3 regions of the Pseudomonas sp. TH37 genome follow, and region 1 is predicted to be linked to each of the others. Evidence: predicted binding sites of a transcription regulator. Region 1 holds the regulator's gene; each other region holds the start of a gene.
The links. Region 1 encodes sigma-54, which starts transcription at its own class of promoters, with help from an activator protein. Its sites were predicted from a motif close to ANTGGCATNNANNTTGCTNT; they were not measured.
Positions count from the first base shown of each region.

Region 2: a site for sigma-54 is predicted at 6,753-6,772, ahead of JFU11_RS01795 (flagellar hook-length control protein FliK). Genes of this name have one in related genera too.
Region 3: a site for sigma-54 is predicted at 4,933-4,952, ahead of JFU11_RS00465 (CmpA/NrtA family ABC transporter substrate-binding protein). Genes of this name have one in related genera too.

Region 1 covers NZ_JAEKFD010000008.1:132,793-143,595, reverse strand. Annotated here, with positions in the region: gene pmbA (metalloprotease PmbA) at 1-76, shown strand, start outside; gene JFU11_RS20330 (FagA protein) at 323-718, shown strand; gene JFU11_RS20325 (class II fumarate hydratase) at 711-2,087, shown strand; gene JFU11_RS20320 (hypothetical protein) at 2,115-2,555, shown strand; gene JFU11_RS20315 (superoxide dismutase) at 2,557-3,168, shown strand; gene JFU11_RS20310 (ZIP family metal transporter) at 3,466-4,359, shown strand; gene JFU11_RS20305 (HPr family phosphocarrier protein) at 4,537-4,812, opposite strand; gene rapZ (RNase adapter RapZ) at 4,828-5,685, opposite strand; gene ptsN (PTS IIA-like nitrogen regulatory protein PtsN) at 5,688-6,152, opposite strand; gene raiA (ribosome-associated translation inhibitor RaiA) at 6,165-6,473, opposite strand; gene JFU11_RS20285 (RNA polymerase factor sigma-54) at 6,553-8,046, opposite strand; gene lptB (LPS export ABC transporter ATP-binding protein) at 8,231-8,956, opposite strand; gene lptA (lipopolysaccharide transport periplasmic protein LptA) at 8,956-9,504, opposite strand; gene lptC (LPS export ABC transporter periplasmic protein LptC) at 9,491-10,063, opposite strand; gene JFU11_RS20265 (HAD family hydrolase) at 10,071-10,595, opposite strand; gene JFU11_RS20260 (KpsF/GutQ family sugar-phosphate isomerase) at 10,595-10,803, opposite strand, start outside.
Region 2 covers NZ_JAEKFD010000001.1:370,149-378,468, forward strand. Annotated here, with positions in the region: gene ccmI (c-type cytochrome biogenesis protein CcmI) at 1-853, opposite strand, end outside; gene JFU11_RS01755 (cytochrome c-type biogenesis protein) at 846-1,319, opposite strand; gene JFU11_RS01760 (DsbE family thiol:disulfide interchange protein) at 1,316-1,852, opposite strand; gene JFU11_RS01765 (heme lyase CcmF/NrfE family subunit) at 1,849-3,852, opposite strand; gene ccmE (cytochrome c maturation protein CcmE) at 3,856-4,311, opposite strand; gene ccmD (heme exporter protein CcmD) at 4,308-4,484, opposite strand; gene JFU11_RS01780 (heme ABC transporter permease) at 4,481-5,236, opposite strand; gene ccmB (heme exporter protein CcmB) at 5,317-5,985, opposite strand; gene ccmA (cytochrome c biogenesis heme-transporting ATPase CcmA) at 5,982-6,617, opposite strand; gene JFU11_RS01795 (flagellar hook-length control protein FliK) at 6,816-8,320, shown strand, end outside.
Region 3 covers NZ_JAEKFD010000001.1:106,481-117,283, reverse strand. Annotated here, with positions in the region: gene JFU11_RS00480 (bifunctional protein-serine/threonine kinase/phosphatase) at 1-1,413, opposite strand, end outside; gene JFU11_RS00475 (nitrate/nitrite transporter) at 1,421-2,632, opposite strand; gene JFU11_RS00470 (ANTAR domain-containing protein) at 3,010-3,585, opposite strand; gene JFU11_RS00465 (CmpA/NrtA family ABC transporter substrate-binding protein) at 3,601-4,812, opposite strand; gene JFU11_RS00460 (quinone-dependent dihydroorotate dehydrogenase) at 5,042-6,061, shown strand; gene JFU11_RS00455 (ribosome modulation factor) at 6,369-6,584, opposite strand; gene rlmKL (bifunctional 23S rRNA (guanine(2069)-N(7))-methyltransferase RlmK/23S rRNA (guanine(2445)-N(2))-methyltransferase RlmL) at 7,115-9,385, shown strand; gene JFU11_RS00445 (diguanylate cyclase) at 9,530-10,803, shown strand, end outside.

The DNA.
Region 1 (10,803 bases):
TAATGACCTGGAGTTGCGCAGCAACATTCGCACCGGTTCGGTGTTGATCGAGCGGATGACAGTGGCGGGTAGCTAACCTCCGACTGCGGCACAAAAAAGGCGCGCCATCTATCGGATGGCGCGCCTTTTTTATTGGCCACAACCCAGATCCTGTGGGAGCGGGCTTGCCCGCGATAGCGTCATTTCAGTCGACATCGATGTTGAATCTTTTATCGTCATCGCGGGCAAGCCCGCTCCCACAAAGAGCTCAATGCTTTGCTGTGCTTGTTTTGGTTCTCATTATCATATAATAATGAATCTCATTACCGAATGAGCCCGGATCATGAGTTCTGCCTTGCACGAGCAGCCTTACCTCGAAAGCTGGCGCTGGATGAGTCGCCAGATCCGTTGCGCCATGGACCCTGACGAGCCGCGTCTAATCGAGCATTACCTGGCCGAAGGCCGGTATCTGGCGTGTTGCACGGCCACCTCTCCCTGGACTATCGCCGAAACCTCTTTCCGTTTGCTGCTCGACACCGCCGTCGATGTCGCGCTGCCCTGGCACTGGCGCAGCCTGTGTCTCGACCAGGCCTGGCGACCATTGCGCGATCTCGAACGGCAATCACTCTGCGGCTGCCGCCTCAAGCGCTGGCAAAGCTATGCCTGGCAACTGGCGACCTGCGAGTTGCAACCCTCCATCCCTCTCATAGAACTGGTGCAAGGATCTCCTGATGAGTAACACACGTATCGAACGCGACAGTATGGGTGAGCTGCAAGTCCCGATAGACGCCCTTTACGGTGCGCAAACCCAGCGCGCAGTGGATAACTTCCCGATCAGCGGCAAACCGATGCCCGTGCAGTTCATCCGGGCGCTGATTCTGGCCAAGGCTGCGGCCGCCCGAGCCAACGTCGAGCTCAAACAGATCAGCGAATCCCAGGGCAAAGCCATCGTCGACGCAGCTCAAGGCCTGCTCGAAGGCGACTTCATGCAGCACTTCCCGGTGGATATCTTCCAGACCGGTTCCGGCACCAGTTCCAACATGAACGCCAACGAAGTGATCGCCACCTTGGCCAGCCGCTTGTTGGGCGAGCCGGTGAATCCCAACGATCAGGTCAATTGCGGCCAAAGCAGCAACGACATCATCCCGACCACCATCCATGTCAGCGCCGCATTGAGCTTGCATGAGCAGTTGCTGCCGGCGCTGGTGCATCTGGTGCGGGTGATAGAGCACAAGGCCGAGCAGGTTCATCCGTTCGTCAAAACCGGGCGTACCCATTTGATGGACGCGATGCCCGTGCGCATGAGTCAGGTGCTCAATGGTTGGGCGCAACAGCTCAAGGCCAATATCGGTCACTTGCAGGATCTGCTGCCAAGCCTGCAATCCCTGGCCCAAGGCGGCACGGCGGTGGGCACCGGGATCAATGCCCATCCGGAATTTGCGGCGCGTTTCAGCCAACAACTTAGCCAACTGACCCAGGTGCAGTTCACGCCGGGCAAGGACCTGTTTGCGCTGATCGGCTCGCAGGACACGGCGGTCAGCGTTTCAGGGCAGCTCAAGGCCACAGCGGTTTCCTTGATGAAAATCGCCAATGACCTGCGCTGGATGAATTCCGGCCCGTTGGCCGGGCTCGGTGAAATCGAGCTCGAAGCCTTGCAGCCGGGCTCGTCGATCATGCCCGGCAAGGTTAACCCGGTGATCCCGGAAGCCACCGCGATGGTCGCCGCTCAAGTGATCGGCAACGACACGGTGATCACCGTCGCCGGTCAGTCGGGCAATTTCGAGCTGAACGTCATGCTGCCGATCATCGCCCAGAACCTGCTGAGCAGTATCGAGTTGCTGGCCAACGCCAGCCGTCTGCTGGGCGACAAGGCTATTGCCAGCTTCAAGGTCAACGAGGCCCGGCTCAAGGAAGCGCTGTCGCGCAATCCGATTCTGGTCACCGCACTCAACCCGATCATTGGTTACCAAAAAGCCGCTGAAATTGCCAAGAAGGCTTATCAGCAGGGCCGGCCAGTGATCGATGTCGCCCTGGAACATACCGACCTGACGCGCAGCCAACTGGAAGAATTGCTCAACCCAGAGAAGCTCACCGCAGGCGGCGTGTAATCACTGCTACCGCTTTGGAGGCTCACCATGGAGCACTGGAAACGCACGATCGAAAGAGCAAATCGCTGTTTCATGCTGGGCGAGCTGGTCGATGCCCGCGAGGCTTATTTGCAGGCATTGGCCTTGGCCCAGGTGTTGTTCGAGCGCTGGGCGGATGCCGACGAAGCGGTGGCGGCTTGCGTGATTTCCCACCATAACCTGGCGGACCTGCACTTGCGCCTGAACCAGCCGGAGGAGAGCGCCGAGTACCTGTGCGCGATCCATCAACGACTGTTGCAGACCATGCAGAACACACGACTGGCGTCAGCTTTGCGTGAAGCCGCGCTGCGCCAGAGCAGCAAAACCTATGTCGAGCTGCTGAATTTCATCAGCGATCACGGCGAGTATCCGCGTACCCACCGTTTGCTGCACACCGACACCGCTTCGCCCTCGCATCAGCCTGCGCCCCTACAACATGGAGTTCATTGAAATGGCTTTTACCCTGCCTGCCTTGCCGTACGCCTACGACGCCCTGGAACCGCACATCGATGCGCAGACCATGGAAATCCACTACACCAAACACCACCAGACCTACATCAACAACCTCAACGCTGCAGTCGAAGGCACTGAGTTTGCTGAATGGCCGGTGGAAAAACTGGTGGCGGCTGTGCAGCAATTGCCGGAAAAACTTCGCGCGGCGGTGATCAATCAGGGCGGTGGGCACGCCAACCATTCGTTGTTCTGGGAAGTCATGGCACCCAACGGCGGTGGCCAACCTGAAGGCGCGCTGGCCAAGGCGATCGACGAGCAACTGGGTGGTCTCGACAACTTCAAGGAGGCTTTCACCAAAGCTGCGCTGACCCGTTTCGGCAGTGGTTGGGCCTGGTTGAGCGTGACACCGCAAAGGACCTTGATCGTTGAAAGCAGCGGCAACCAGGACAGCCCACTGATGAACGGCAATACGCCGATTCTCGGCCTGGACGTTTGGGAACACGCTTATTACCTGCGCTATCAGAACCGTCGTCCGGAATACATCAATGCGTTCTACAACGTGATCAATTGGCCCGAAGTCGCCGCGCGTTATCAGGCTGCGCTGGTTTAGGGGGCGTTCTCAACTAGTTTCCCCTCCGCGCCGGGTCTGCTGTTGTGCAGGGCAAGGCGCGAGAAGCGTGGTTTGGTCATTCCAAATAAGCTTCGAGCAACGCAGCCCTGCACAACAGCAGGCCCGGCCCTTCGGGTTGTGCCTTAAAGCGGGCCAGGCTGCGTTGCAGGCCTTGGAAAGGGAACAACCATTCCCAGCGGCCTGCGCCTTGCCTGGCCCGCTTTAAGGCGACAACGCGGAGGGGGAACTAGTTGAGAACGCCCCCTAAGTCTCTATAAAAACAATCCAGGGCTGACTATGGGCACTGAAACACTGGCGGTCGGAAGTGGACGAATGTTTCGTTACGCACTGGGATCGCTGTTACTGCTGGCGGGCATGACGTTATTGGCTGCTCAAGGGCTGAGCTGGCTGGACCTCGAACCGAAACTGCAGCGCGCCCTGCAAGGTGGTGCGATTTGCGCCTTGGGCACCGCTTTGGGCGCGGTGCCGGTGCTGGTGATTCGGCAGATGCCTCAGGTAGTCAGCGACATATTGCTCGGTTTCGGGGCCGGAGTGATGCTCGCGGCGACGGCGTTTTCGCTGATCGTGCCGGGTATTGCCGCGGCCGAAAACCTCGGCCTGACGCCTTGGGCGGCCAGCAGCCTGATCAGCTTCGGCATCATGCTGGGTGCATTCGGGTTGTTTCTGGTGGATCGCAGGGTGTCTGGCGCTACGCCTGAAATGATCGTGGGGACACTGGAGCGATCGGTGATTCCACCGCGGATCTGGTTGTTTGTGTTTGCCATCATCGCCCACAACATCCCCGAAGGCATGGCGGTCGGCGTCTCGGCCGGCGGTGGCATGCCTGACGCCGACAGCCTGGCCATGGGCATCGCCTTGCAGGATGTGCCGGAAGGGCTGGTGATTGCGTTGGTGTTGGCCGGAGCAGGGATGTCGCGGGTCAAGGCGTTCCTGATCGGTGCTGTGTCAGGTTTGGTTGAGCCGGTCTTCGCATTGTTGTGCGCCTGGCTGGTGAGCCTGGCCGAACTGCTGTTGCCTTTAGGGCTGGCACTAGCGGCCGGTGCGATGCTGCTGGTGGTGACTCACGAAGTCATCCCCGAATCGCGCCGCCATGGTTACGACAAACTGGCCAGCCTTGGGCTGCTGATCGGGTTTTGTCTGATGATGGTGATGGATACAGCGTTGGCTTGAGGTGTGCAAACTTGGCGAAGAGGTGCTTTTGTGGCGAGGGAGCTTGCTCCCGTTCGGCTGCGGAGCAGTCGTGAAATCAGCGAATGCGGTTATGTTTGGCGTACAACGGTGGCAGTTTTTGGGGCCGCTTCGCAGCCCGGCGGGAGCAAGCTCCCTCGCCACAAGAGCCTGCGCTGTTCATTCGCCTTCGTCGAAGTAACGGTTGATCAAGTCTGTCAGCGCATCCAGCGCTCTTTGCTCGTCTTCGCCTTCGGTACTGATATAGATTTTGGTGCCCTTGCCTGCAGCGAGCATCATCATGGCCATGATGCTTTTGCCATCGACCGTGGATTCCGGAGTGCGTCCTACTCTGATCGTGCAATCCTTGAACTCACCGGCGACGCCAACGAATTTTGCAGACGCGCGGGCATGCAGGCCCAGCTTGTTGATGATTTCGATTTCCAGAGCAGGCATCGCGATGTGAATCCTTTAGCTGAGGTCGCGGTGGCGGACCTGGACGTTCTTCAGGGTTTTTTGCAGGACCTGACCCAGACGTTCGGTCAGGTAGACAGAGCGGTGATGCCCGCCGGTGCAGCCAATGGCAATGGTGACATAGGCACGGTTGCTGGCGGCAAAGCGGGGCAGCCACTTGAGCAGGTACGAGGAAATGTCCTGGAACATCTCTTCGACGTCAGGCTGTGCCGCCAGGTACTCGGCCACCGGTTGATCGAGCCCGGACTGTGCCCGTAGCTCCGGCTTCCAGTAAGGGTTGGGCAGGCAGCGCACGTCGAACACCAGATCGGCGTCCACCGGCATGCCACGCTTGAACCCGAAAGATTCCACCAGGAACGCAGTGCCCGGTTCCGGCTGATTCAGCAGGCGCAGCTTGATGGTATCGCGCAGCTGATACAGGTTCAGATTGGTGGTATTGACCTTGAGGTCGGCCAGATCGGCGATAGGCCCCAGCAGATTGGTTTCGTCCTGTATCGCCTCCGCCAATGAGCGATTGGCGCTGCTCAGCGGGTGACGACGGCGAGTTTCCGAAAAGCGTTTGAGCAAGGTTTCTTCGTCGGCGTCCAGGTACAGCACATCGCACTGGATATGCCGGCTGCGGACCTCTTCCAGCAATTCGGGGAACCGTGACAGGTGGCTCGGCAGGTTGCGCGCATCAATGGACACGGCCACCAGCGGTTGTGCCAGCTCGGTGTGAATCAGCGCGCGTTCGGCCAGTTCCGGCAGCAAACCAGCAGGCAGGTTGTCGATGCAGTAGTAGCCGTTGTCCTCGAGCACATCGAGGGCGGTACTTTTACCTGAGCCGGAGCGGCCACTGACGATGATCAGGCGCATGATTAGTGACCGTTTTGCTCGTCCAGGACAACCTGATACAAGGCTTCGTTGCTCGGGGCGCTGCGCAGCTTCTCACGCACTTCCTTGCGATCCAGCATGCTGGCGATCTGACGGAGCAATTCCAGGTGTGCATCGGTGGCAGCTTCCGGGACCAGCAGAACGAACAGCAGGTCAACCGGGGCGCCATCAATGGCGTCGAAATCGATAGGGGCTTCCAGGTGCAGCAGCGCACTGATTGGCGAGGTGCAGCCTTTAAGCCGGCAGTGGGGGATGGCGATGCCGTTGCCGAAACCGGTAGAACCGAGTTTCTCACGGGCAATCAGGGCCTCGAATACGTCCTGCATTTCCAGATCCGGTACTTCGCGGTGGATAAGGTTGGCAATTTGCTCGAGGGCTTTCTTTTTACTGCCACCCGGCGCGTTCACTTGGGAACGGCCGGGGGTCAGGATGGTTTCTAGTCGGATCATGGATTGGGGGTGTTAACGACCGGTCGCGCCCTGGAGGAGGCTCTGGGTCTTTTCCTTATGCTTTTTAAGTTGGCGATCCAGCTTGTCGGTCAGCAGGTCGATGGCGGCATACATGTCCGTATGCTCGGCATTGGCGACCACTTCTCCGCCGGGAATATGCAGCGTGGCTTCGATCTTCTGCAGCAGTTTTTCGACGTTCATCGTGACTTGCACATTGGTGATCTTGTCGAAATGCCTCTCTAATCGGTCGAGTTTTTCGCCGATGTAGGTGCGCAGGGGTTCGGTCACTTCCAGTTGGTGTCCACTGATGTTGACTTGCATACAGCTTCTCCTTCGTTGCCAGTGCATAAAGCGGCAGGCAGAAATGCCTGCCACTGGAACGCTGTGGCGAGCCCGGCGGCTACATCAACCGCTTCCGTTCGCTGGAAGGCGCGATCCCCAGGGATTCGCGGTACTTGGCGACGGTGCGACGGGCTACCTGAATGCCTTGTGCCTCCAGTAAACCAGCGATCTTGCTGTCACTCAACGGCTTTTTCTGATTTTCCGCAGCAACCAGTTTTTTGATGATCGCGCGGATCGCCGTGGACGAGCATTCACCGCCTTCGGAGGTACTGACGTGGCTGGAAAAAAAGTATTTCAGTTCATAGATGCCCCGTGGGGTATGCATGAATTTTTGCGTGGTCACCCGTGAAATCGTCGATTCATGCATGCCCACCGCTTCGGCGATGTCGTGCAGCACCAACGGCTTCATGGCTTCGTCACCGTATTCTAGAAAGCCGCGTTGATGCTCGACGATCTGGGTGGCGACTTTCATCAGGGTTTCATTGCGGCTTTGCAGGCTCTTGATGAACCAGCGAGCTTCCTGCAACTGATTACGCATGAAGGTGTTGTCGGCGCTGGTATCGGCGCGGCGCACGAAACCGGCGTATTGGGCGTTGACCCGCAGGCGTGGCACCGATTCCTGGTTCAGCTCCACCAGCCAGCGCTCGTTGTCCTTGCGCACGATCACGTCGGGAACGACGTATTCGGCTTCGGTGGACTCGATCTGTGAGCCCGGGCGCGGGTTGAGGCTCTGGACCAATTCGATGACCTGACGCAGTTCATCTTCCTTGAGCTTCATGCGGCGCATCAGCTGGCTGTAGTCGCGGCTGCCGAGCAGGTCGATGTAATCGGTGACCAGGCGCTTGGCCTCGGCCAGCCAAGGGGTCTTGGCGGGCAGCTGGCGCAGTTGCAGCAGCAGGCATTCGCCGAGATTGCGGGCGCCGATGCCAGCGGGTTCGAATTGCTGGATGCGGTGCAGGACGGCTTCGATTTCGTCCAGTTCGATGTCCAGTTCCGGGTCGAAGGCTTCGAGGATTTCCTCAAGGGTTTCGTCCAGGTAGCCCTGATTGTTGATGCAGTCGATCAGGGTCACGGCGATCAGGCGATCGGTGTCGGACATCGGTGCGAGGTTCAGTTGCCAGAGCAAATGGCTTTGCAGGCTTTCACCGACCGATGTGCGGGTGGTGAAATCCCACTCGTCGTCATCGTTGCTCGGCAGGCTGCTGGCGCTGGTCTGGTAGACGTCTTCCCAGGCCGTGTCGACGGGCAATTCGTTAGGAATGCGCTCATTCCAGTCGCCTTCCTCGAGGTTATCCACCGTTGGGGCGGTTTCCTGGTAGGAGGGTTCCTGAATGTCGGCGTTGGGTTTCTGTTCGGCGCTATCGGCCAAGGGGTCGGCATTATCGAAGTCGTCGCCTTCTTCCTGGCGTTCGAGCATCGGATTGGACTCCAGGGCCTCCTGGATTTCCTGTTGCAGGTCCAGGGTCGACAATTGGAGCAGGCGGATGGCCTGTTGCAGCTGCGGTGTCATCGTCAGCTGCTGGCCCATTCTCAAGACTAGCGATGGTTTCATGGCAGGGGCTTAACACCTTATTCGCCGGCGCACATGCGCCATCCACTACAGGGCGCCGAAGCGCCAAACATAAGCAAATTATATGCCCGAAACTGAAGTGTTTGCCTAGAGCGCTGTAACAATAAAAACTTATTGATTTTTTATTGAAGTGAGCGCTCTCTCGGCGACCCGGGCACCTCAGTGCTTACAGGCGGAACTCATGACCCAGATACACTTCCTTGACCAGTTCATTGGCCAGGATGGTGGCGGAGTCACCTTCAGCGATCAGTTGACCATCGTTGACGATGTAGGCGGTTTCGCAGATATCCAGGGTTTCACGGACGTTATGGTCCGTGATCAGCACACCAATGCCTTTGGCCTTGAGGTGATGAATGATCTGCTTGATATCGCCCACCGAAATCGGGTCCACACCGGCGAAAGGTTCGTCGAGGAGGATGAATTTCGGATTGGTGGCCAGTGCCCGGGCAATTTCCACGCGGCGGCGTTCACCACCGGACAGGCTCATGCCGAGGTTGTCGCGGATGTGGTGGATGTGAAATTCCTGCAGCAGGCTTTCCAGCTCTTGGCGACGACCGGCCTTGTCGAGTTCCTTGCGGGTCTCGAGGATGGCCATGATGTTGTCGGCCACCGACAATTTGCGGAAGATCGACGCTTCTTGCGGAAGATAGCCGATACCCGCCTTCGCACGACCGTGCATCGGCTGGTGGCTGACATCCAGGTCATCGATCAGTACGCGGCCCTGATCGGCCTGTACCAGGCCGACAATCATGTAGAAGCAGGTGGTTTTACCGGCGCCGTTAGGGCCAAGCAGGCCGACGATCTGACCGCTGTCGATGGACAGGCTGACGTCGCGCACGACCTGACGGCTCTTGTAGCTCTTGGCCAGATGCTGAGCTTTCAGAGTTGCCATTACTGGGCCTTTTGCTCGTCAGTTTTCTTCTTCGGCTGGATCACCATGTCGATGCGAGGACGCGCCTCGGTAACCTTGTTACCCGTGGCGCGACCGGCGCTCGCAAGCTTTTTGACCGTGTCGTAGACGATTTTCTCGCCTTGGGTGACGTTGTTGTCTTTATCGATGACTTTGGCGCGATCGATCAGCACGACGCGGTTTTGCGAGGCGTGGTACTGAATAGTCACTCCGTAACCCTGAACAGGCTTGGTGTCGCCCGCCGTTTGCAGTTGCTCGAAGTAGGCGAGGTTGCCTACCGAGGTCACCACGTCGATGTCGCCGGCCGGGGTGCGGGTGATGGTCACGGTGTTACCGGTGACCTTCATCGAGCCCTGCGTAATGATTACATCGCCTTTATAAGTGGCAACGCCATTCTTGTCGTCCAGTTGGGCATCGTCGGCCTGAATGCGGATAGGCTGCTCTTGATCGTTCGGCAGAGCCCAGGCGCTCACGCTTCCCAGTGCTGCGCCCAGACTGAGCAAAATAGGGAGAGTTTTAACGAGCCTCATACTGTCCTCTTACGTTCGATAGCAGGTGTATCCTGCTTTCTTTCAAGTACGCTTTCATTCCGTTGCCTGTCGATACACCGCCGGCGCCGTCGATTCTAACGGGTTGATCGGTCTGCGCATATTGCTGCTGCGGGAACACTGTCATACGGGTGGTGGTAATCAGGGTTTTGCGGTTTTTTTCGTCGAAACGGGTGATACGTACCGAGTCAATCAGCTCGACTTGAGTACCGTCCGGGTTGACTTCGCCGCGCTCGCTCTGGACGTGCCAGGGGAATTCGGTGCCACGGAACATGTTCAGGTCAGGATTGGTCAGCAACGTCACTTCGGTCGCTTTCAGGTGTTCAACCTTGTCCGACGTCATCTCGTATTGCAGTTTGCCGTCGGGCAGGTACTGCACGCTGTGGGCGTTGACGGCGTAATAGTCGATCGCGCTTTCATCGACCTTCACCACCGGTTTGTCGAGGAAGCGTTCCGGGCTGATGTTCCAGTAGCCGACCGCTGCAAAAATCGCTGCGATGCAACCGAACATCAGGATGTTGCGAATCTTTTTGCTCAGCATGATGGGCTCACAGGTACGCGGCGTTGGCCGCATCGAGGCGGCCCTGGGCGCGCAGGATCAATTCGCAGAATTCGCGAGCAGCACCCTCGCCACCGCGGGCCTGGGTGATGCCGTGGGCGTGTTCGCGCACGAAACTGGCAGCGCTGGCCACCGCCATGCCAAGGCCAACACGGCGAATCACCGGCAGGTCTGGCAGGTCGTCGCCAAGGTAGGCCACTTGTTCATAGCTCAGGTTGAGCTGGGCAAGAAGTTCGTCGAGCACCACCAGTTTGTCTTCGCGACCCTGGTACAGGTGTGGAATGCCGAGGTTCTTCGCACGCCGTTCAACCACCGGGGTCTTGCGGCCGCTGATGATAGCGGTCTGCACGCCGGCTGCCATCAACATCTTGATGCCCTGGCCGTCGAGGGTGTTGAAAGTCTTGAATTCGCTGCCGTCTTCGAGGAAGTACAGGCGCCCATCGGTCAGTACGCCGTCGACGTCGAATACCGCCAGTTTGATCTGTTTGCCGCGTTGCAGCAGGTCCGTGCTCATTACATTACTCCCGCACGCAGCAAATCGTGCATGTTCAAGGCGCCGACCGGGCGGTCTTCGCTGTCGACCACTACCAGTGCGTTGATCTTGTGGTCTTCCATGATTTTCAGCGCCTCGGCGGCGAGCATCTCGGCACGTGCGGTCTTGCCGTGGGCGGTCATCACTTCATCAATGGTCGTGCTGTGGATATCAATGGTGCGGTCCAGAG
Region 2 (8,320 bases), on a different contig from region 1:
CCGCAGGCGCTTGGGCAACCTTGCCACCACTGGCTTCGAGTTTCTCGGCGGCGCGAGTAATGCCACCTTGCAGCGCGACGCGGGATTTATCATCCGGCGGCAGTTGCGTCAGCAGGCGATTCCAATAGTCGATGGCGTCCTGGTAACGCTCACTTTCAAAGGCCGCGATGCCTAGCAGACCGAGGCTGGTGACTTCTTTCGGATCAGCTTTCAGCGCTTCGTCGGTCAGTGCCTGAACCTTGTCCGACCACTTCTTGCCATCAGCGAAATATTGCGCCTGGGCCCATTGCCCGAGCAGTTCCGGCTGACGACCAGCCAGGGTCACGGTGCGTTCGAAGATCTTCGCTGCATCAGCCGGACGGTCCTGAGCCATGTAGGTGCGGCCGAGGAAGTACAGGCCTTCGGCCGAATCCGGTTGGGCGGCAACCGCACGTTCCAGTCGACGGGTCATCTCTTCCATCGACTGCGGCGCCTGAGCGAATTCGCGGGTCAGCTCGACTTTGTCGCTGGCGCCGAAATGCAGGTACAGCCCAAGACCCAGCACCGGCACCAGAATCGCCGCCAGCAATGGCAACGGTTTGCCCAGACGCGACACGCGCGGCGCCTCGACGCCTTCGGTGTCGGCGAGCAGTTCACGGGCAGCTTCGGCGCGGCCGGTGTCCATTTGTTCGGCGTTGAGCACGCCCTCTTCCTGCTGAGTCTGCAACTCAGCCACGCGCTCCTGATAAAGCGCGACGTTCAGTGCCGTGCGGTCCTCTTCAAGCTGAGCGCGACGACCACGCAGAACAGGGATCAGCAGAAAACTCAGGGCAACCAGGAGCAGCAGGCCTGCAGCGAGCCAGAAATCAATCATTCTTGGTTTTATCCAACAGGTGGTCGAGGCGCTCGCGCTCCTCGGCAGAAAGCGTGTCCGGGCTGTCGGTGCGTTGCACGCGACGACGGCGGACGATCACGGCGATGATCACAAAACCGCCCAGCAACAGGCCGGCGGGGCCGAACCAGAGCAGTGCGGTTTTGGCGTTGAGGGCAGGTTTGTAGCGGACGAAATCACCGTAGCGGTCGACCATGAAATCGATGATTTGCTGGTTGTCCTTGCCCTCGCCGAGCATGCGAAAAATCTCTTTGCGCAGGTCGGCGGCGATCGGTGCGTTGGAATCGGCGATGTCCTGATTCTGGCACTTGGGGCAACGCAGTTCCTTGGTCAGCTCACGAAAACGCTCACGGTCGCCTTCTTTGGCGAACTCATAGGTGTCGATGGCCGCGTGGGCCACACCGGCCATGCTCAAACCCAGCACGGCGGCGGCGATCCAGCGCCTCATGGCTTGGCCTCGTCGACCAGCGCCTGATATTTGGCCGCCAGTTTTTCGCGCCAGACTTGCTCGTCGATCACGCCGACGAATTTGTCGCGGATGATGCCCTTGGCGTCGATGAAGAAGGTTTCCGGTGCGCCGTACACGCCAAGGTTCAGGCCCAGGGTGCCGGCATCGTCACGGATGTCCAGTTGATACGGGTTGTGGAACTCGGCCAGCCACTTCAAGGCATCGGTGTTGACGTCCTTGTAGTTGACGCCGTAGATCACCACGCCCTGCCCGGCCAGTTTGTTCAGCACCGGGTGCTCGACCCGGCAGGAAATGCACCAGGTGCCCCAGACGTTGACCAATGCCGGTTTACCCAGAAGGTCCGCTTTGGTCAGGGTTTTGTCACCCTGCACCGAAGGCAACGAAAACTCCGGGAACGGTTTGTTGATCATCGCCGAAGGCAGCTCGGCCGGGTCCAGGTACAGACCCCGATACAGAAAAACAGCAACCACCAGAAAAATCGCCAGTGGTAACAGCATCAACCAACGTCTCATGCAGTGGCTCCCGTCATGCCGAGCGCTTCACGCACGCGGCTTTTCACCTTGACCCGATAACGGCGATCCAGCGCCGCCAGCAACCCGCCGAGACCGGTGAGCAACCCACCGAACCAGATCCAGCGCACGAACGGTTTGACGTGCACGCGGACCGCCCAGGCACCCTCGCCCAGCGGCTCGCCCAGAGCGACGTAAAGGTCACGGGTGAAACCGGCGTCGATCCCGGCTTCGGTCATCACCGAGTTCTGCACGGTGTACAGGCGTTTTTCCGGGTGCAGCACGCTGATTTCCTTGCCATCGCGGATCACCCGGATGGTGCCCTTGTCGGACGTGAAGTTCGGCCCTTCGAAGTGCTTGGCGCCTTCGAACACAAACTGATAACCGGCCAGGCTCATGGACTCACCCGGCGCCAGGCGCAGATCACGCTCGGCACTGTTCTGGCTCGACAACACGACACCCAGCGCGCACACGGCAATGCCCAAATGTGCGACTTGCATGCCCCAATAGCTGCGAGTCAGAGTCGGCAGACCTTTGATCAGGCCCTTGTGACGGGTCTTGTCGAAGATATCCCGCACACCGGCCAGCAACACCCAGGCAGCCAGCATGAATGTCGCCAGTACTGCCCAATTGAAATCGCCATAAGCGACGCCCGCCACGACGGCCAGCGCAGCGCTGCCGAGCAACACCGGGGTCAACATGCTCATCAGCCATTTGACCGGGGTGTCTTTCCAGCGCACCAGCATGCCGACCGCCATCACCACCATCAGCAACGCCATCAATGGAATGAACAGCGCGTTGAAGTATGGCGGGCCGACCGACAGTTTGGCGCCGGTCATCGCATCGAGGATCAATGGATACAAGGTACCGAGCAGGATCATCGAAGCGGCCACCACCAGCACCAGGTTATTGCCCAGCAGCAGGGTTTCCCGGGACCAGAGGTTGAAACCGACATGGCTCTTGACCACCGGAGCGCGCAGAGCGAACAGCGTCAGCGAACCACCGACCACAAACAGCAGGAAGATCAGGATAAACACGCCGCGCTCAGGGTCGGACGCAAAGGCGTGAACCGAGGTCAGCACGCCGGAACGTACCAGGAAAGTCCCGAGCAAGCTCAATGAGAACGCGGCGATGGCCAGCAACACCGTCCAGCTCTTGAACACGCCACGTTTTTCCGTGACCGCCAACGAGTGAATCAGCGCCGTGCCCACCAGCCAAGGCATGAAGGACGCGTTTTCCACCGGGTCCCAGAACCACCAGCCGCCCCAGCCGAGTTCGTAGTAGGCCCACCAGGAGCCCAACGTAATACCGATACCGAGGAAAGCCCAGGCCACGATTGTCCACGGACGCGACCAGCGCGCCCACGCCGCATCGAGGCGGCCGCCCAGCAGCGCAGCAATGGCGAAGGCGAAGGCCACGGAGAAACCGACATAGCCCATGTACAGCATCGGCGGGTGAACGATCAGGCCGATGTCTTGCAGCAGTGGATTAAGGTCGCGACCATCCGTCGGCATCTGCGGCAGGATGCGGGCGAACGGGTTGGACGTCAGGATCAGGAACAGCAGGAAACCGGTGCTGATCATGCCCATCACTGCCAGCACCCGGGCCAGCATCACTTGCGGTAATTGCCGGGAGAACACCGACACCGCGAAGGTCCAGCCGCCGAGGATCAGTGCCCACAGCAGCAACGAACCTTCGTGAGCGCCCCAGACGGCGCTGAATTTGTAGTACCACGGCAAGGCGCTGTTGGAGTTGCTGGCCACGTAAGCAACGGAGAAGTCGTCCGCCATGAACGCGTAAGTCAGGCAACCGAAAGCGAACAGCAGAAACGCGAACTGCCCCCAGGCGGCCGGCTGGGCCAGGCTCATCCACAAGCGGTCGCCGCGCCATGCACCGAGCAATGGCACCACGGCTTGAACCAGCGCGAAACACAGCGCCAGTATCATGGCCAAGTGGCCCAATTCAGGGATGAACAGCCCTGAACTATAAAGTGAGGAAGTCATCAGTTAGCCCTCTTTCGCGGGAGTAGGGGCCGACTGACCGCTGTCTTTCAGCGCCTTGGTCACTTCCGGCGGCATGTACTTTTCATCGTGCTTGGCCAGCACTTCGTCGGCCACCACAACGCCGTCAGCGTTGAGCTTGCCGAGGGCAACGATGCCCTGCCCTTCACGGAACAGGTCCGGCAGGATGCCGCGATAACTGATGGTCACGGATTTGTTGAAGTCGGTGACGATGAATTTCACGTCCAGGGAATCGCCGGAACGCTGCAGCGAACCTTTCTCAACCATGCCACCCGCGCGGATACGTGTGTCTTGCGGCGCTTCGCCGTTGGCGATCTGGGTCGGGGTGTAGAACAGATTGATGTTCTGTTTCAAGGCGCTCAAGGCCAGGCCAACGGCAGCGCCGACACCAACCAGGATCGCGAAAATGATGATAAGACGCTTTTTACGCAGGGGATTCACTTGCCGTTCTCCCGGCGCAGACGACGCGCCTCTTGTTGCAGATACCGCTTGCGGGCCAGGATCGGCACCGCCACGTTGAGGGCCAGCACCGCCAGGCTAATGCCATAGGCTGACCAGACATACAGGCCGTGATGGCCCATGGCGAGAAAGTCGCCGAATGAAGCGAAACTCATCGAGCGACCTCCAGACTGTTCTGCACTTCGGTTTTCACCCAGCTCGCCCGGGCTTCGCGCTTGAGCACTTCAAGGCGCATGCGCAGCAACAGCACCGCGCCGAAGAAACAGTAGAAACCCAGCGCCGTCAGCAGCAGTGGCAGCCACATCTCGGCGGGCATTGCCGGTTTTTCGGTGAGGGTGAAGGTCGCGCCCTGGTGCAGGGTGTTCCACCACTCCACCGAATATTTGATGATCGGGATGTTGATCACGCCGACGATTGCCAGTACCGCACAGGCCTTGGCGGCGCTGTCACGATTGCTGATGGCGTTGCCCAGCGCAATAAGACCGAAGTACAGAAACAGCAGAATAAGCATGGACGTAAGTCGCGCATCCCAGACCCACCACGAACCCCAGGTCGGTTTGCCCCAGATCGCGCCGGTGACCAGCGCCACGGCGGTCATCCAGGCACCGATCGGTGCGGCGCATTGCAGGGCGACGTCGGCCAGCTTCATCTTCCAGACCAGCCCGACGATGCCGCACACGGCCAGCATCACGTAGATGGACTGCGCCAGCATGGCGGCCGGGACGTGAATATAGATGATCCGAAAGCTGTTGCCTTGCTGGTAGTCCGGCGGCGCGAAGGCCAACCCCCAAACCACACCGATGCTGATCAGTAGCAACGCCGCGACGCTCAGCCACGGCAGCAGTTTGCCACTGATACCGTAAAACCATTTGGGTGAGCCGAGCTTATGAAACCAGGTCCAGTTCATTGCTGTTTCCATCACGGTTGCTGCTCGTCATCACGAAGCAGCCAAAGGGTCTTTACTGGTTAAAAAATAACCAGACCTCATTATTCGCCGACGCTGATCTTCAGGCCAGCAGCTATTGCAAAAGGTGTCAGGGTTATCGCCAGGGCGGTCAGGCTACCAAGCCACAAGAGATAACCGGTCGCCGGCATGCCCTGCAATGCCGCCTGCAAGGCGCCACTGCCGAGAATCAACACCGGGATGTACAGCGGCAGAATCAGCAACGCCAGCAACAGGCCGCCGCGCTTCAATCCTACCGTCAACGCCGCGCCCACCGCACCGAGCAGGCTCAGCACCGGTGTACCCAGCAATAAAGAAAGCAGCAACACCGGCAGACAGGCGGCAGGCAAACCAAGCATCAACGCCAGCAAGGGTGCGAGCAAAACCAGCGCCAGGCCGGAAAAGGCCCAGTGTGCCAGTACCTTGGCCAGCACCAGAAGAGGCAGGGGGTGCGACGAAAGGACCCACTGCTCAAGCGACCCGTCTTCGAAATCACTGCGGAAAAGCCCGTCCAGCGAGAGCAAAACCGATAAAAGTGCTGCCACCCAGACCAGCCCCGGGGACAAGGTTTGCAACAATTGAGTCTCGGGGCCGACCGCCAATGGGAACAAAGAGACGACGATGGCGAAGAACACCAACGGATTCGCCAATTCGGCAGGACGGCGGAACAGCAAACGTGCCTCGCGGGCGACCAACAGGCCGAAAACACTCATACGGCCCAGTTCCCCAAATCAATGTCGCGATAGCCGGCCGGCATCCGGGTCAGGGTGTGGTGAGTGGTCAGGACCACCATGCCACCCCGCTCGCAGTGCGCAGCCAGGTGTTCTTCGAGTTGCGCCACGCCTTGTTTGTCGAGCGCGGTGAACGGCTCATCGAGGATCCACAGCGGCGGGCTGTCCAGATACAAACGCGCCAACGCGACGCGGCGCTGTTGCCCGGCGGAGAGCGTGTGGCAGGGAACATCCTCGAAACCGCGCAGCCCCACCGCCGTCAGCGCCTGCCAGATCGCCTCATGGGAGGCCGGTTGATGCAAGGCGCAGAGCCAGCTGAGGTTTTCCTCGGGGGTCAGCAAATCCTTGATGCCGGCGGCATGGCCGATCCAGAGCAGATTGCGCGCCAGTTCAAGACGCTGATCGTTCAGCGGCTGGCCATTGAGCAACACTTGACCGGCGGTCGGCTGCATCAAACCAGACAGCAGACGTAAAAGACTGGTCTTGCCACTGCCGTTGGGCCCGCTGATTTGCAACATTTCGCCACTGGCCAGTCTCAATTCGAGATTTTCGAAGAGCAGCCGAAGGTCTCGCTCACAGGCGAGGGCAACGGTTTGCAGGACAGGACTGGTCAAGAGATCACGGGCCTTTTGCGGTTCAAGTCGGCAGTGGAGCGGCCGCTAAAGAGATGCAGGATAGATGCATTGGCGGCCCGTTTTAGAGAGCTGCGTCAATCAATTGCAATGTTTTTAGCGCCCCGGTTGCATCGGGACGGCATTATACATGCCATGCCCGACTCTAAAGAGCGCAATTTCCACAGGTTGTGACCGCATATGACAGGCGAAATGAACATCCTTCCGCTGCCGCAGACCACGCCCGCGACTTCGCGGCCGCTGGTGGTGAGTGGTGAGCTACTCAAGCTGCTGACGCCGATGGAGGGCCTGATCTCCGTTGGGCAAACCGCCAAGGCTGAAGTGCTCTCGCTCAAGCAGACGGATCAGACTTTTCAACTGTTGCTCAAGGTCACCCTCGACAGCGGTCGCCAGACCACGGTCCAGGCCACCAGCACTCAGCCGTTGCCCCAGGGCACCAGCCTGGCGATCACCCAGCCATCGGCGGGCAATCTGGCGATCACGGTGCAACAGGCCATCGCCTCCAGCGTCGCGACCCTCACCCGCATCGACACGGCGCAACTGCCGGTCGGGACGTTGCTGCAAGGAAAAGTACTGACCTCTCAGGTGATGCCGCAGGCGCCGGACCAGCCGACGGTGTTTCGCTCGATGGTGAGCCTGCTCAACACCGCGCTGAGCGGTAGCACGCTGAGCATCGACAGCCCGACGCCACTGCGCATCGGCACTTTGCTCAGCGCCTTGGTGCAGGACACCCAGACCCTGAAATTCGTCCCGTTGAGCAGCCGTCAGGAACAGTTGGCGGTGACGCAGCAGTTGGTCAGCCAGCAAAGCCGCCAGGGCTCTCTGGATGGCTTGATCAAAGTCCTGCAAAACCTGCCGCCGTCGGATCAGACCTCCAGCGACCTGCGCGCCACCGTGGACAAATTGCTCGCAGGCCTGCCAGATGTTCAGCAACTGAGCACGCCCAAAGGCCTGGCTCAGGCGCTGGCCAACAGCGGCCTGTTCCTTGAAGCGAAACTGCTGACCGGACAAAACCCGACGCTGACGCCAGACATGAAGGGCGACCTGCTCAAGTTGATCGCACAACTGACGCCGGGCCTGCCGGCCAACACCAATCTCAACGCGATTATTGCCGCCAACACCTTGGCCCAGGCGCTGCCGAGTTTCGTGCGTAGCGCCTTGGGCATGCTGGGGCAAGTCAGCGCCAAACCATTGCCGACCAGTTTCCCGCTCCCCGAGCGTCTGCTGCAAAGTCAGGACGGTGAAGGCGATCTGGAACACTTGCTGCGCCTGGCAGCGGCGGCTGTCTCGCGTCTGCAAAGCCATCAACTGTCGAGCCTGGAACAGACCGGCCTCACCGACGACGGTCGCCTGCTCAGCACCTGGCAGCTGGAAATCCCCATGCGCAACCTGCAAGACATCGTGCCGTTGCAGGTCAAATTCCAGCGCGAAGAAGCGCCCGAGAAAGAACAACCGCACGAACGCCGCGACGAACGCGAACCCAAGCAACAGTTGTGGCGCGTCGAACTGGCGTTCGACATGGAACCGTTAGGGCCGTTGCAGATTCAGGCACAGCTGATCAAAGGCAGTCTCTCCAGTCAGTTGTGGGCCGAGCGGCCGTACACCGCGAGCCTGATCGAAAGCAATCTGGCCGGGCTGCGCGAACGCCTGCTGGCGTCAGGCCTGAACGTCGGCGATCTGGATTG
Region 3 (10,803 bases), on a different contig from region 1:
AGGCACACCAAACCGAGGGCGCTGGAACGCTTCGATTTCGCCGTAGGGATAATGCCCGGTCAGCAGGTAATACAAGGTTACGCCGACCGCATACAAATCCTGTTGCGGTGTAGGAGCGTCACCTCGAAAGGCTTCCGGTGCGATATAGCTGGGCGTTCCGGGCAGGGCGCAGGCTTGATCTTCAGACAGCCCGGGGCAGTAGGCGAGGCCGAAATCCAGCAGGCGCAACTCGCCGTCGTCCCCCAGCAGCAGGTTCTCCGGTTTGATATCGCGATGCAGAATCTGCCGCCGATGCAAGATGCCGATGGCCCGCAGCAGGCGTTCGGCCAGGTCCAGCCATTGAGCCAGTGGCAGCGTTGCGACACGCTCATGCAGCTCAGCCAAGGTAGATCCGGAATATTCCCGCATCACGTAGTACAAATGCTGACGCTGACTGGCGGCATGGACTTCAGGAAAATGCCGCCCGGCCACACGCTTGAGAAACCATTCCTCCGACAACAACGCCTGCCCGGCCTGGTGATCGTCGCGGAGCGCACTGGGCAAGGTTTTCAGCAGCCAGGGCTGTTGTTGTGCGTCGCGCACCCGGTAGAGCAGCGATTGCTGGCTCTGGCCGAGGATCCCTTCGACCTGCCAGCCTTCGAAGGTCTGGCCCTGCTTCAGCGCCGGCGGGAGTGGCCATTGCTGCAGATGAATCAGTGCATCGCCAATGCTGGTTTCACCGAGGGCATCGACCCGCACCAGCAGGGCGCTGGCATTGTCCTGACTGCCGGCCAGGTGCGCAGCGCTGACCAGGGTCTGCGCGGCACTGTTCAGGTCAGGCTGATCCCGCAAAATGCCTGCAATGGCGGTGTCGCCCAGCACGGCCCAGATGCCGTCGCTGAGCAGCACGAAACTCTCGTTCAGGCGCAGTTCGCCATCGAGAAAGTCCAGCACCAGGTGTTGATCCAGCCCCAAGGCCCGTTTGAGCACATGTTGCATGCCCGGTTGGTCCCAGACGTGATCCTCACTCACCCGTTGCAGCGTGTCGGCGTGCCAGCGATAAACCCGGCAATCGCCGACATGCGCCAGGGTGAAACGCCGGCCGCGCATCACCAAAGCACTGACCGTGGTCAGCAGCGGTTGCCCGCCGCCGTTAGCCTGCAACCAGCGATTTTGCGCCAGTAGCAGACGGTCCAATGCCTGGGCGACGCCCCAGGTTTCCGGGGTGGCGTAGTAGTCCAGCGCCAAGGCCTGCAAGGTTGAACGGGCTGCGAGCCCGCCATCGGCACATTGGCTGACGCCGTCGGCGATGGCGAACAGGTAACCCTTGCTCGCCGCCAGCGCCGGGGCCGGAGTGACCAGGCGCAGGGCGTCCTGGTTCTCCTCGCGGGGGCCGATGGCGCTGTGTTCGGCGAAGCTCAGTTGCAGGCTCATTCAGTCCTCACACCCGTGCAGCGGTGACGGCTGCCGAACCCCAAGTGGTCCTCCAGCGACGTTTCACACCGTGCAGACCGAACCAGGCAAGTACGCCAAGGCTGGCGAACAACCACAATGCCAGTTGATAGCTGCCAGTGCTTTGTTTGATTGCGCCCATGCCGGCTGCCAATGCGAAGCCACCGATGCCGCCGGCCATACCGATCAGCCCGGTCATCACACCGATCTCCCGACGGAAACGCTGCGGGACCAACTGGAATACCGCACCGTTGCCTGCACCCAAACCGAGCATGGTGCAGACGAAAAGCGCCAATGCAGCGTAGGAACTTGGCAGATTGAAACCCACTGTCGCAATGCAGATCGCCGCCACGGTGTACATCGCCAGCAGGGTGCGAATCCCGCCGAAGCGATCCGCCAGCGCGCCGCCCAAAGGACGCATCAGGCTGCCACCGAACACACACGCAGCAGTGTAGTAGCCGGCGGTCACCGGGCTCAGGCCGTATTGGTCGTTGAAGTAGCCGGGCAGGGCACTGGCCAGACCGATGAAGCCACCGAAGGTCACGCTGTAGAAAAACATGAACCACCAGCTGTCGCGATCACCCAGGGCCTTGAAATAGTCAGACACGGACTTGGGTTTCGGGCGCTCAGGCGCATTCTTTGCCAGCCAGTAGAAGATGATCAGGGTCAGGATCAGCGGGATCAGGGCGAAGCCGAACACGTTGCTCCAGCCAAATGCAGCGGCCAGTACCGGGGCGATCAAGGCTGCGAGGACGGTGCCCGAGTTACCGGCACCGGCGATGCCCATGGCTTTGCCTTGGTGCTGGGGCGGATACCATTGCGAGGCCAACGGCAGGGCGACGGCGAAGGATGCACCGGCCATGCCGAGGAACAGGCCCAGCAACAGCGCCTGCTCGTAACTGTGGATGCCGACTTTCCAGGCGACGAACAGGGCGCAGATGACGATCACCTGGCCGATCAGTCCGGCGGTTTTTGGCGACAGGCGATCAGCCAGCAGGCCCATCGCAAAGCGCAACACGGCCCCGGCCAGAATCGGCGTGGCCACCATCAGCCCGCGCTGTTGGGTGGTCAGGTGCAAATCGGCGGCGATCTGCACCGCCATTGGGCCGAGCAGGTACCAGACCATGAAGCTCAGGTCGAAATAGAGGAAGGCTGCGAACAGGGTCGGGGTATGGCCGGATTTCCAGAAGCTTGAATTCATCGCGCACCTCAGCTGTCAGGCGTATCAAGAAGGAGTCATGAGCTTGCAGGTGGGGCGCCACAAAGGCCGCACCACCAGCCCCGGTCTCTGGGGCCAAAACGGAAAAACGCCGCTACCCGATCCGCCAAGGGGGCGAATGAGGTGAGCGACGTCTTTGTCGTAGGTGGGGCAACCGCCGTTGGTTACCTTGCAGTGATTTACTTAGCGAGATTTGTGCCAACAATCTGCTTTTGTGGCGAGGGGGCTTGTCGGAACGCCGCATCGCCCCGTTCGGCGGCGAAGCCGTCGCAAGACCTTTGTGCGAGGTCTATATGACGGAATTTAAGGGGCCGCTTCGCTGCCCAACGGGGGCAAGCCCCCTCGCCACAATGATCGGATCAGCCCAACAACTCACTCATGGCAATGATCTGCTCCGCCACCTGTATCAGCTTCTGCTGGCGGCTCATGGCCTGGCGGCGCATCAGGGTGTAGGCCTCTTCTTCGTTGCAGTCCTTCATCTTCATCAGCAGCCCCTTGGCCAGCTCGATGCGCTTGCGCTCGGCCAGTTGCTGGTCGCGGGCGTGCAGTTGCGCGCGCAGGGCCTGGTCGCTTTCAAAGCGCGCCATGGCCACGTCGAGAATCGGCTGCAAGCGTTGTGCGTGAATGCCTTCGACGATGTAGGCACTGACGCCGGACTTGATCGCGCGGCGCATCACGTCGGGATCGTGCTCGTCGGTGAACATCACAATCGGCCGTGGTTGGTCACGGGTCACCAGCACCACTTGCTCCATCACATCGCGGCTCGGTGATTCGGTATCGATCAGGATCACGTCCGGGCGCACCGTTTCGACGCGCGCGGGCAGGTCAATGGTCAGGCCGGACTCGTCGATGACCTCGAACCCGGCTTCGGTCAGGGCCGCCTTCAGACGCCCTACTTTTTTCGCAGTGTCATTGATCAGCAGGATACGCAACATATTCGTAGGCTCCTGTCAGCGGCTGGCGAGAAGGGGAGCGCTGTCGCTCATGGCGTGCAGCGTGAAGCTGCGGGCATAGCCGGCCGGGTCCGAGCCGTCCCAGACTTTGCCGTCGATCAGTTGACTGCTGCGCATTTCCTGGCACCGGGCGGGCACACCGACAGCGGTGGCGGCCTCACGGTATAAGTCTAGTTGCTGGACCTGACGGGCCACGCCGAGGTAATCCGGGTCGTCACGCAACAAACCCCAGCGGCGGAACTGGGTCATGAACCACATACCGTCGGACAGATACGGAAAATTGACCTCGCCACCACCGTGGAAACGCATGGCGTGCGGGTCTTGCCAGCGATTGCCCAAACCATCGGCGTAGTCACCGAGCAAGCGCGGTTCGATGCAATCGAGCGGTGCATCCAGATACTCAGGCGCACTCAACAGTTGCGCGGTGCTGCGGCGATTTTCGCGGCTGGCTTCGATGAATCGGCTGGCTTCGAGGATCGCCATCACCAACGCCCGGGCGGTGTTGGGGTATTGCTCGACGAACGCGCGGGTGCAGCCGAGGACTTTTTCCGGGTGATCGGGCCAGAGGGTCTGGCTGGTGGCCATCGTAAACCCGAGATTCTGTTGCACCGCACTGGCTGCCCATGGTTCGCCGACGCAGAAACCGTCGATGCGCCCGGCTTGCAGGTGCGCGACCATTTGCGGCGGCGGCACCACTACGCTGTCGACATCCTGCAATGGATGAATACCCTGGCTCGCGAGCCAGTAATACAGCCACATGGCGTGGGTGCCCGTAGGAAATGTCTGGGCGAAGGTCAATTTTGGGCGACTTTGGTGCACGTGCCGGTCCAGTGCTTCAGGACTGGTCACGTCCAGGGCCTGCAAACCGTGGGAGAGGTTGATGCTCTGGCCGTTCTGGTTCAGGCCCATGAGCACGGCCATGTCGGTGGAGGCTACGCCGCCGATCCCCAGATGCACGGCGTAAATCAGGCCGTACAGGCTGTGGGCGGCGTCGAGTTCGCCGCTGACCAGTTTGTCTCGCAGGTTGGCCCAGGACGATTGGCGCTTGAGGTTCAGGGTCAGGCCGTACGGTTGGGCGAAGCCCTGAGTGGCCGCGACCACCACTGAGGCGCAGTCGCTCAGGGCCATGAAGCCGAGGTTGATTGCGGTTTTTTCCGGGGCATCGCTGCCATTGACCCAGGCCAGTGGGCCGGCTGATGGTTCGTTCATCGATTTCGCACCTTCCAAAAAAAAGCGTCGTCCCAAGGCCCTTGCGTGGGCAAAGCCGGGTGACGACGCCATTGTCCTTCCACTCATCCCGCCGTTGGCATGAGTGCTGATGCCTCTGACGGTGCAAGGCATATGCCATCGCTGGCTGATTTTGTTGCGCGCCTCGCGTGAAGCCCTGATGCGCGGCTATAATCGCCGCCTCTCATCGCCAACCGAGTCAAGCCTGCCCATGTACACCCTGGCCCGTCAGCTGTTGTTCAAACTTTCCCCGGAAACCTCCCACGATCTGTCCCTGGACCTGATCGGCGCGGGCGGGCGTTTGGGCCTTAACGGCTTGCTGTGCAAGGCGCCAGCGAAACTGCCGGTAACGGTCATGGGCCTGGAGTTCCCGAACCCGGTGGGTTTGGCGGCCGGTCTGGACAAAAACGGCGCAGCGATCGATGGATTTGCCCAATTGGGTTTCGGGTTCGTCGAAATCGGCACCATTACGCCGCGTCCGCAACCGGGCAACCCGAAACCACGGATTTTCCGCTTGCCGGACGCCGAGGCGATCATCAATCGCATGGGCTTCAACAACCTCGGTGTCGATCACTTGCTCGCTCGCGTGGCAGCGGCCAAGTACAAGGGCGTGCTGGGCATCAACATCGGCAAGAATTTCGATACGCCGGTTGAGCGTGCGGTCGACGACTACCTGATCTGCCTGGATAAGGTCTATGCCCACGCCAGCTACGTGACGGTCAACGTCAGCTCGCCGAACACCCCGGGCCTGCGCAGCCTGCAATTCGGCGATTCGCTCAAGCAATTGCTCGCCGACCTGGCCACCCGCCGGGCGGAACTGGCCCTGCGTCACGGCAAGCATGTTCCGCTGGCGATCAAGATCGCACCGGACATGACCGATGAAGAAACCGCTCAAGTCGCCCAAGCGTTGATCGAAACCGGGATGGACGCGGTGATCGCCACCAACACCACCCTGAGCCGCGTTGGTGTCGAAGGTATGGAGCATGGTGACGAGGCGGGCGGTTTGTCCGGTGCACCGGTTCGCGACAAGAGCACTCACACTGTGAAGGTGCTGGCGGCGGAACTGGCCGGTCGTTTGCCGATCATCGCCGTGGGCGGCATCACTGAAGGCAAGCACGCGGCTGAGAAAATCGCCGCGGGTGCGAGTTTGGTGCAGCTCTACTCCGGCTTCATCTATAAAGGCCCGGCGTTGATTCGTGAATCGGTGGATGCCATCGCCGCGCTGCGCTAATCCCAGGGTAGGAGACTTGTGGCGAGGGCTTGTGTGGCGAGGGGCTTGCCCCCGTTCGGCTGCGAAGCAGTCGTAAACCCTGTGTCCGTGTTCTCTCTGATTCACCGCGTTGTCTGATTTTGGGGCCGCTTCGCAGCCCAACGGGGGCAAGCCCCCTCGCCACAATTTGTTTCTTCGCTGAATTTGGATCAGACATAAAAAAGGGCTCCTCGAAGGAGCCCTTGGGCCGAAGCCCGCCGTCCGGATGGGACGTGCGTGGTTAAGTCGTTGCGTAATCAGATTGTCGTGTCGGAGTGTGTGCCCTGTATTAGCCGACGGCGTGAAGTTCGTTGAGTCTGTGGATTCCCGCAGTGCCGGTCATACCGTCCCAGTTGTCGCCGCGTCCTTCTCGCCAGCCATTGATCCAGGCTTGGCGTACCGACGGTAGAGTAAAAGGGCAAAGCTCACGGGATTTACCACCAACGCCATATTGATATCCGCGCAAAAATGCTCTTTCCAACGGATCACGCTTAAGTCTTCTCATAGGGTGTTGCCCTCACTTGTTGACTGTATTTATCGCGTCGACCTCAATCGAGGTCAGGCAGAAAAATCCTGCCGTTGGCGGCTCGCTGCCGGCGTCGCGAGCCAAGGTGTTGACGCCGTTGCGACGTCAACCTGTGTTGAGTTCTAACCAATGCGTCACATCGAGGGAATGATCGTTTTGTCATAAGAACGTAACCATAAAGATGCTATGGCCATAAGTAACACGATATTTGTCCCGTGTTTATTGGCCAAACCCCGGTATGATCGGCCCTGCACTGGATGAGAGGGGTGAGGCCTTTAACGAGAATGACACCCGTTCACTTGGGGACTATTCGACGAAGGGTCGACTTATGACATTTTGTTGCATCAACTTTTATATCTGTCCTGGCATCTAAGCTCTTTTAACCCGAGCAGCCAGGGTGGGACGGCACACCTTCGTGCCACGCGGGCGTTCTGTTAGAAAAACGCCTGATTGAAAACCGGATCGGCAATGCGTTGCCGGTTCACTTAGCTAAAGGCTCTGGAATTACCATGTCCGATCGTTTCGAACTCTTCCTCACTTGCCCCAAAGGCCTTGAAGGCCTGCTCATCGAGGAAGCCGTCGGGCTTGGCCTTGAGGAAGCACGTGAGCACACCTCGGCTGTGCGCGGCATGGCCACCATGGAAACCGCCTATCGCCTGTGTCTGTGGTCGCGTCTGGCGAACCGCGTGCTGCTGGTGCTCAAGCGTTTCCCGATGAAGGACGCCGAAGACCTCTACCACGGCGTGCTGGATATCGAGTGGCAAGACCACATGCTCAACGATGGCACCCTGGCCGTCGAATTCAGCGGTCACGGTTCGGGTATCGACAACACGCACTTCGGCGCTTTGAAGGTCAAGGATGCGATCGTCGATAAACTGCGCACCCCGCAAGGCGATCGTCCGTCCATCGACAAGCTCAACCCCGACCTGCGCATTCACCTGCGCCTGGACCGTGGTGAAGCGATTTTGTCCCTCGACCTTTCCGGCCACAGCCTGCACCAGCGCGGTTACCGCTTGCAGCAGGGCGCGGCGCCGCTGAAGGAAAACCTCGCGGCGGCGATTCTGATCCGTTCCGGCTGGCCACGAATTGCCGCCGATGGCGGCGCGCTGGCTGACCCGATGTGCGGTGTCGGTACGTTCCTGGTCGAAGCGGCGATGATCGCCGCCGACATGGCGCCGAACCTGCGTCGCGAGCAATGGGGCTTCACCGCCTGGCTCGGTCACGTGCCTGCGTTGTGGAAAAAGCTCCACGAAGAAGCCACCGAACGCGCCGCAGCCGGCCTGGCCAAGCCACCGCTGTGGATTCGCGGTTATGAAGCTGACCCACGCCTGATTCAACCGGGCCGCAATAACGTCGAACGTGCCGGCCTGAGCGAGTGGATCAAGATCTATCAGGGCGAAGTTGCGACATTCGAGCCGCGCCCGGACCAGAACCAGAAAGGTCTGGTGATCTGCAACCCTCCGTACGGCGAGCGTCTGGGCGATGAGGCGAGTCTGCTTTATCTCTACCAGAACCTCGGCGAACGTCTGCGTCAGGCGTGCCTGAACTGGGAAGCGGCGGTGTTCACCGGCGCCCCGGACTTGGGCAAGCGCATGGGTATCCGCAGCCACAAGCAGTATTCGTTCTGGAACGGTGCCTTGCCGTGCAAATTGCTGCTGATCAAGGTCACGCCGGACCAGTTCGTAACCGGCGAGCGTCGTACTCCGGAACAGCGCCAGATCGAGCGCGAACAGGCCGAGTCCGATGCGCCGTCGAACATCGAAGCGCCGGGCAAGTATGAGAAGTACAACAAGAACGGCAACCCGATCAAACCGGCCCCGGTGGTGATCGAGCAACCGCGCTTGAGCGAAGGCGGGCAGATGTTTGCCAACCGCCTGCAAAAAAACCTCAAGGCGCTGGGCAAGTGGGTCAAGCGTGAAGGCATCGACTGCTACCGCGTCTACGATGCCGACATGCCGGAATATTCCATGGCCATCGACCTGTATCACGACTGGGTCCACGTTCAGGAATACGCCGCACCGAAATCCATCGATCCGGAAAAAGCCTCGGCGCGGATGTTCGATGCCCTGGCGGCGATCCCGCAAGCGTTGAACATCGACAAGAACCGCGTGGTGGTCAAACGTCGCGAGCGTCAGAGTGGCACCAAGCAGTACGAACGCCAGAGTGCACAGGGCAAGTTCAATGAGGTCAACGAAGGCGGCGTGAAGCTGCTGGTGAACCTCACCGACTACCTCGACACCGGGCTGTTCCTCGACCACCGGCCGATGCGCATGCGAATCCAGAAAGAGGCGGCCGGCAAGCGCTTCCTCAACCTGTATTGCTACACCGCGACGGCCAGCGTTCATGCAGCCAAGGGTGGCGCGCGCAGCACCACCAGCGTCGACCTGTCGAAAACCTACCTGGATTGGGCGCGTCGCAACCTGTCGCTGAACGGTTTCTCCGACAAGAACCGTCTGGAGCAGGGCGATGTGATGGCCTGGCTCGATGCTTGCCGTGACGAGTACGACCTGATCTTCATCGACCCGCCGACCTTCTCCAACTCCAAGCGCATGGAAGGGATCTTCGACGTGCAGCGTGATCAGGTGCAGTTGATCGACCTGGCGATGGCGCGTCTGGCGCCGGGCGGGGTGTTGTACTTCTCCAACAACTTCCGCAAGTTCCAGCTCGAGGAAAACCTCACCGAGCGTTATGCCGTTGAAGAAATCACCGCACAGACCATCGATCCGGATTTTGCCCGTAATGGCAAGATCCACCGTGCCTGGAAGATCACTGCTCGCTGACACTTGAGCCTGATTGGATCCACAGAGCCTTGATTTTTAAAGGCTCTTGGGTTCTTTCAGTGCTGGTCAAATTAGTGGCTAATAGCTATAACTCAACGCATGGCCAATGGGCTTTTCCGGCACCTGGCGTTTTGAGTTGTATCTATGTCGTTGCACGCCGTGCGCCCCAAGATCCTGGGTTTTATCCGCGAAGATGTTTCGGCCTGGCTGGTCGCGCTGCTGGCGTTGCTCGTCGGCGGGATTCTCACGGGATTGCTGGCTTGGGCGACGTTCAATCAATTTCATCAGCAAGTGCGGCAACGTTTCCAGCTGCTCGCCAGTGAACGTTACAGCCGTATCGAAGAACGTTTCGAAGATCAGGAGCAGCGCCTCGACGGCCTGCGCCGGTTCTTCATCAATTCCGGATCGGTGTCCCGCGAGGAATTCGACGGTTACGCCAAACCTCTTTTACGTCGCACCCAGGCCTACTCCTGGGCTCCCCGGGTTTCCCGCGCCGAACGTCCCCTGCTTGAACGCGTGGTGCGAGAAGAAGGCTTGAGCGGTTTCACCTTCCGCGAACTTACCGCCGACGGCCAGTTGCAACCTGCCGTAGATCGCGACGAGTACGTACCGGTGCTCTACACCCAAACCCAAAGCCGACTGCCCGCGCCGCTGGGTTACGATTTGCTGGCTCAACCCCTGCGTCGTTCGACCCTGGAACGGGCCAATCGCAATGGCCGCATGGCCGTGTCGCAACCGTTGCATCTGGTAGGCATCGAGCCTGCCTATTCGCGGGGCGTATTGCTGGTAGCGCCAGTTATCTATCAGAACCTCCCGAGCGCCGCGCCCGCCGGGTATGTCATGGCGGTGATCAGCATGCGCCAGCTGTTGGCGGACGGGCTGCCGGAAGAGAATCATGACTCTCTCTCGGTGCGTATCCTCGACTTGTCTACCGATGATCAACACGAAGTGCTGTACGAGTCGACCAACACGGTGGGGGCCAGTGACTTGTCCTCCACGCGATTGCTGCGTCTGGCCGACCATGATTATCAAGTGGATATGCGCCCCAGCGCCGCGTTCCTGAAAGCCAACCATTCTTCGGTGACCAGCCTGGTGGTGCTCGGCGGTTTGCTCAGCCTGCTGCTCAGTGTGTTTCTCTATGTGCTGGTCAGCCAGCGCCAGCGGGCGCTGAAAATGGTGGCGCAGCGGACCCAGGAACTTCACGACCGTGAGCAAGAGTTGCGCGGCACGCATGGCCAGTTGCGCGGTGTGCTGGAAGCCGCGACTCAGGTGGCGATCATCGCCACCGATCTGCGCGGAATCATCAGCACCTTCAACGCTGGGGCAGAGCAGATGCTCGGTTACTTCAGTGCGCAGGTTGTGGGCCACATGACCCTGGAAAATCTGCACCTGCCCCGGGAACTCGAAGCGCGCTCGGC